3 regions of the Vallitalea maricola genome follow, and region 1 is predicted to be linked to each of the others. Evidence: riboswitches for the same ligand, from Rfam matches in the RefSeq annotation. Region 1 holds a riboswitch; each other region holds the start of a gene.
What was found. A riboswitch is a leader RNA that binds a small molecule or an ion and turns the genes downstream of it on or off. The one in region 1 is predicted to bind cyclic di-GMP.
Positions count from the first base shown of each region.

Region 2: it holds a riboswitch for cyclic di-GMP, as region 1 does, so the genes downstream of both, AACQ14_RS05075 (transglutaminase-like domain-containing protein) here and AACQ14_RS00400 (hypothetical protein) in region 1, are expected to answer to the same signal.
Region 3: it holds a riboswitch for cyclic di-GMP, as region 1 does, so the genes downstream of both, AACQ14_RS09190 (uroporphyrinogen decarboxylase/cobalamine-independent methonine synthase family protein) here and AACQ14_RS00400 (hypothetical protein) in region 1, are expected to answer to the same signal.

Region 1 is NZ_BTPU01000001.1:105,363-107,572, forward strand. It holds gene AACQ14_RS00395 (S-layer homology domain-containing protein) at 1-763, shown strand, start outside; cyclic di-GMP riboswitch class I at 923-1,004, shown strand; gene AACQ14_RS00400 (hypothetical protein) at 1,291-2,210, shown strand, end outside.
Region 2 is NZ_BTPU01000015.1:3,944-6,153, forward strand. It holds gene AACQ14_RS05065 (BlaR1 family beta-lactam sensor/signal transducer) at 1-108, shown strand, start outside; gene AACQ14_RS05070 (MBL fold metallo-hydrolase) at 131-985, shown strand; cyclic di-GMP riboswitch class I at 1,115-1,203, shown strand; cyclic di-GMP riboswitch class I at 1,236-1,320, shown strand; cyclic di-GMP riboswitch class I at 1,346-1,425, shown strand; gene AACQ14_RS05075 (transglutaminase-like domain-containing protein) at 1,418-2,210, shown strand, end outside.
Region 3 is NZ_BTPU01000027.1:100,879-103,088, forward strand. It holds gene AACQ14_RS09180 (undecaprenyl-diphosphate phosphatase) at 1-332, shown strand, start outside; gene AACQ14_RS09185 (hypothetical protein) at 377-652, opposite strand; cyclic di-GMP riboswitch class I at 893-978, shown strand; gene AACQ14_RS09190 (uroporphyrinogen decarboxylase/cobalamine-independent methonine synthase family protein) at 1,193-1,969, shown strand; gene AACQ14_RS09195 (hypothetical protein) at 2,006-2,210, shown strand, end outside.

The sequences.
Region 1 (2,210 bases):
TTCAGTTATTTTGGTTAACAAAGAATACAAAGTACTAATTAATCATATGACAGATGTAACAAACCAATTTTCAATCTATGATAAAGAATATTTATTTACTGGAAATTATTATACTGTTAAAGATATTGAAATAGAAGCTGTTTTACCAGTTGATGAAAATACAATAATAGCTTATATTAGTAAACCACTTGATGAAGAATATGCTAAGATAGCTAGTAATTACCAAATACAAGGTATTACTACACCATCATTTATGGCTATACCAACAGCAGTCTATTATGACAATGAAAAAGATTCGCATATGATAAAGATTTATTTATCAAAAGATAAAAAATTGAAACAATCCCAATCTTATAAATTAAGAGCTATTACATTAAAGGACACCATGGGTAATGTACAACATGTAATAAAAACAAATCAATTTAATTTCACGTCCAGTAATTCAGTTGATATTTTTATCAATGAAGCCAAAATAATTGGAGATAAGACTATCAAAATAGGATTTAATAAAGAAATTGATTTTAATATTAATAATGTGCTAGCGTCAAATTACAAATTAATATATGTAGAAAATGGCGTAGAATACAGTAAGATACCTATAGGTGCAAATTATATAGATGAAAATACAATTACACTAAACTTTGATGTTTTAAATCTTGAAAAAGACTATAAAATAACATTTTCTAAATTAATTGATTATGGAAAAAATGAAACAGATAATAAAGATGGTAAATATTCTATGGAAGTTACTTCAGGAAATTAAAAGTTATTATATATCCCAATAACGTATGGTTATTGGGTTTTTTATTTCACAAATATATTATTAATATAAAGTTGAAATTTGTTTTAAATATAATATTAGAAAAACATATATTATGTATTGACTATATAAACATCTAATGATATTATTAAATTGTAAAATTAAATATAAGGGCAAACTTACTGAAAAGTAAGGACGCAAAGCTAGAGTCTAAGGTAAATACTATGACAGTTCGGCTGCTTTGAATCATATATATATTCAAAGCAGTTTTTATTTTGTCAAAAACTAGAATTATATAATTTTATAATTATTAGATTCGGAAAATAATAAAGCAATATTGCTTTATTTGTAATATATTTTAATATTAACAACATAATAATAAATATCATCATGTTGACAATATTATATTCAAGATAAGACTGATAATGATTTTCATAAGGTTAACCACGTTCCAAAAAAAACGAGGCTGAAAACAGAGAGCCTACCTCTATAAGAAAGAAGGACAGAAAACTATTATAAGAGGTGATTAGTTGAAAAAGAAGTTTTTAAAGAAATCGTTAGTGTTTTTGTTTGCTTTCATGTACTTAACGAGTAATTTAGTATATGCTCAAACAGAACAACAAGATTTAACTGGTAATATTATAATATCAGAAAATGTAACAGAAAATACAGGAGAGCCAGTGGAAAATCCAGGAGAGCCAGTGGAAAATCCAGAAGAGCCAGCTGAAAATTCAGGGGAGCCAGTGGAAAATCCAGAAGAACCAGCTGAAAATCCAGAAGAGCCAGTGGAGAATCCAGAAGAACCAGTGGAAAACCCAGGAGAGCCAGTGGAAAACCCAGGAGAACCAGTGGAGAATCCAGAAGAACCAGTGGAAAATCCAGGAGAGCCAGTGGAAAATCCAGGAGAGCCAGTGGAAAACCCAGGAGAGCCAGTGGAAAATCCAGAAGAACCAGTGGAAAATCCAGGAGAGCCAGTGGAAAATCCAGGAGAGCCAGTGGAAAATCCAGAAGAACCAGCTGAAAATCCAGGAGAACCAGTGGAAAATCCAGAAGAACCAGTGGAGAATCCAGAAGAACCAGTGGAAAACCCAGAAGAACCAGCTGAAAACCCAGCAGACCCAGGAGAAAATCCAAGTGAGTCAGGGGATAAACTAGATCAATCAGAGGATTTAGATGAACTAGAAAGTGCTAGCAGAGATATGGATATGTTATCCGCTATAATGCTAAATGAAAATGAGTATATTATTAGTTGGATAATTAATAAATCTGCTACATTAGCAGTAAATCAAGTAAGTGGTGCTGATATCAGAGTTGAAAAAGAACAAAATTATAGATATAAGTTAACAGCTACAGCTAATGACGAAAGTCATAGAATTGTAGGTTGGAAAATAACAGACACTAGTAATGGTTCTGAATCAATTTTTAGTAAAAGTGATATACGTATAGGAAG
Region 2 (2,210 bases), on a different contig from region 1:
AATAACGTATACTATTTTGCGGTTAACATTGAAGGCGATAGTGATGCAAATGGTGTTAACGCTCGCAAAATAGCGCTAAAAATATTAAATGATAAAGGGATATACTAAGAATAATGAGGGAGAATTTTATATGAAAAAATTTTTTGTATTAGTAATGATGATAGTAATAATGGTTACCGCTGGATGCAGTGCTAAAAAGGATGACTATATTTATAAGCTAGATATTGATGATGAAGTTAATATTGATGATAGTTTGACCATTAAAGAAATTAAGAAGGGGGTTTTAGTAGTAAATCATAAATTTCCATGGGATGGAAATTCTATGATTATTGAAATGAAAAATGGTGATGTAGCCCTAATTGATACACCTTATGAAAACGAAGCAACCAGAAAGATTATTGAGTGGGTCCGAGAACGAGCAGGTCAAGAGGTTAAATTTATAGAAATAAATACTGGTTTCCACTTTGACAATTTAGGTGGAAATAAATATCTTGCTGAACAAGATATTAAGATTATAGGAACATCAAAAACGGTAAATATGGTTAAAGAAAGAGGAGAAGATGCTAGAAAGCTTTTTTTAGATTGGCTAAAAGATCCTGAATTGAAAAAATATTATGATGTTTACACTAAACTTGAGTATATAGAGCCTACTGAAATAGTTAATATAGATATTGATGAGGAAATGGAAATTGTTTTTGGAGATGAAAAATTAGTACTTTATTATCCACAAGAATCCCATTCTCCTGACAACATTGTCGTTTATTACCCTAGTAAAAAAGTATTGTTTGGTGGTTGTATGGTGAAATCAGCTGAATCAGAAAACTTAGGTAATACAGCAGATGCAAATATTATGGGATGGTCAGAAAGCATAAAGAAATTAAAAAGAAAGTATAGTGAAAAAAGTGTTGATGTAATTGTTCCTGGTCATGGTGAAGTAGGCGATTATTCTTTGTTAGAAAATACTGAGAATCTATTAGAGCAATGAATCAGATTAACTTAGTGCTATCTATTGTTTATTAGATGTAATATATAAAGAAATATTTACCAAATTAACAATATGTGATATAATATCAATGAGAGGGTAGTCAAAGAGTCGGCAGTATTGACCGTATTATTCTGTAAATCGTAAAGCATATGAAAATATGTGACACAAAGCTATAGGGTCTAAGGCTTAATTATAAGCTATGATAGCCAGTTACCAGAGGAAGACTTTGATTACCTAGTAGTCAAATCTTTTCTCGAAGTGGCAAATTCAGTGAAAGCTGAAGACGCAAAACTAAAGGGCCTAAGTCAAAAATGATATGGCAGCCAGTTACCGAAAGAAGAGTTTTATTACTTTTCTTTCCCACGAATATGGCAAACCTATCGTGAGGTAGGGACGCAAAACTATAGGGTCTTCATATATGAAGATAGCCAGATGCCGAAGGGAGAGTTACAACTGAAAAAAATAGTATTAACTTTTATAGTTGCATTAATTTTTGTAGCATTAGCTGGGACAACCGCTTTTGCTAAGAGTGAAATTATAAAGGTCAATGCTGATAACGGCACAGTAAGTATCAATTATGATACTACTAATTATTCTGACTTAAAAGTTGTCGTGAAGAAGGGTTCGGATAAATATATCTATAACCTTAATTCTTCAAATGAAGAGCTACCATTACAAATGGGCAATGGTGAGTATACTGTAGGAATATATAAAAGAGCTGATGGTAACAAGTACAAATTGTTAACATCTAGTAAAGTACATAATGATACAACTAATAATACAGTATTCTTAGCAAGTGTTCAGAATGTACATTGGACAAGCGATTCAAAAGCAGCTATTCTAGCTAAAGAACTAACTAAAGATGCCAAGACTGACAGAGAGAAAATAGAAGTTATATATAATTACATAATCGATAATGTTAAATATGATGATGAAAAAGCAAAGAATGTTAGTAGCAGATATTTACCTTCAACTAATGAAACGTTAGCTAGTGAAAAAGGAATATGCTACGATTATGCTTCTCTATTTGCAGTTATGCTTAGAAGCCTTAACATTCCTACAAAGCTTGTTCATGGCGATAGTAATTTCACTTCTGTCTATCATGCTTGGAATGAAGTGTTAGTTGATAACAATTGGATAGTTGTAGACACTACCATTGATGCAGCATATAAATCAGAAGGTGTAAAAGTTTCTTATGAAAAAGATCCTTCAGATTATAGTGCTA
Region 3 (2,210 bases), on a different contig from region 1:
CACTAATTCCAGGAACTTCACGTTCTGGAGTAACCATATTAGGAGCAATACTTATAGGAACATCAAGAACTGTAGCTGCTGAATTTACCTTTTTCTTGGCTATGCCAGTTATGTTTGGTGCAAGTTTAATCAAGATCATGAAATTCGGTTTTGCATTTACAAGTCTAGAATTATTGGTTCTTCTAACAGGAATGATAGTTGCTTTTGTAGTTTCAATATTAGCAATCAAATTCCTAGTAGGATATATCAAAAAACATGACTTCAAAGTATTCGGTTGGTACAGAATAGTGTTAGGAATCATTGTAATCCTATATTTTACAATATTTAAATAAAAATAGCATGATAAGGGGAGTATTCCCTTGTCATGCTTTGTTTTTTATACACGATCTAATCCTTCAGTTTGTTTTTTGACTAAAACACCTTCAGCTATTTCCCATTCTTTTGTCGCTATACCTTCATCATTAATGATGTAGCCGTTACTTGATAAAGGATATAAAAGGTCTTTTGTAAAATTACGTCCAGATGCTTCACATAACCAGTGAGTAGCTGTTTTCATTATTCTATTATAATCGTCTTCTGTTTCAGCAAATTGAAACAGTCTATTACTAACATTATAATAAACCTCATTATCTATTACAGTTGTATCTTCCATTTTCATCACCTCTTAGTTATGTTTTGCTAAGATTGATGAAATTATTTACTTAATACTATAATTGATTTTGGGAAAAATGCTTTTTTTGTAGGGAAATTCTTTTCTCAGCATTCTAAAAGCCAGAGCGAGGATATGAGTTTAAATTACAAAAATAAGTAATCGGGAATCTTTTGTATTTAAAATAAATTGAAAGTAAAGAATAATTATGTTATAATAAGTACAGTATTAAATATTGTTTTATTTAGAAAATAGCAAACCTATTGAAAAATAGGGACGCAAAGCTATGGGTCTAAGGGATTATATCCTAGGACTGCCAGGTTGCCGTATAATAATTTGATGGCAGTCACTATTAATAGTAGCTGTTTTTTTTGTCACATTTTTTTCATTGACTAAAAACGTTATATGAAATGTTATGTGGAGTGTAACAAGTTACCTTTTTTATATTAAAGGAATCTTCCTGCCATAAAATATAGTATATTTTATCATTTTTCTTGATGAAATTATTTTATTTGTTAATTAATAGTTGAAAGAGGGGATATAATGAAAAAAAATGATGTTTTTTATGATAAAGTATTTTTAGTAAAATTTTTGGAACAATTAAATATAGAATTAGAGTATAAGCGATTGGATGGTAAAAATGAAGAGCTGATCGCTGAAGCAGCAAAATGTCTTGCTGAAACTTTTGCAGGGATAACAGTAAAAGAAGAAACAATATCTGAACCGATGGTACAGGCTGTTCACTTATCTATTGATGATTTTAATGAATTTGTTTATAGTTACATGAAAAATGTTGTAGAACAAGGATTGTGTTATATAGCTATAAACAGAAAAAATAATAAAATCATAGGTGTATTAGCATGTGAAGACTTTGATCCAGATGAAGAGGTGCCTCCATTTACAGATAATTTAGAGCCCATGAATAAAATCTGTGAATTACTTGAAGTTCTTGATAAGAGGTTTTTGGATACTATTTATTACAAAACAGATAAAAAAATTAAAAAGAATGATTTTGTACATATGTTTATGATTGGTGTAAAATCAGATAAGCTAAAGAAAGAAATAGCAAAAGACTTAGTGAGAATCTGTCAGGATGATGCAATAAAAAGAGGTTATAAAGGTATGTTTCTTGAAGCTACCAATATCAAATCTGCTACATTAATCTCAAAATATTTTAAGTTTAAACTTGTTCATGATGAAAAAGGAATACTTATCCATACAAAATATGCTGAGACAGAACATTTTAAAGATATACCACCTGAAAAATCCTTGGATTGTAAATTATTCTATAAAGCCCTTGACCCAGAATATGATATTTAATATTAAATAACAAAACATTTAATAGGAGGTATACACATGTATAAAATTGAGGTAAATTCAAGTAAGAAATTAGTATCTTTAGTAGCTGAGGGAATGTTCACAATTGATGAAGCTAAAGATTGTATGAAAGATTATGAAAGTAAATTAAAAATGATTAATGTTAAGGATTATGTATTTTTAGTAGATGCAAGAAAACAATCAACTTCTACACCAGAAGTAGGAGAAGTATTAACAGAAGCAT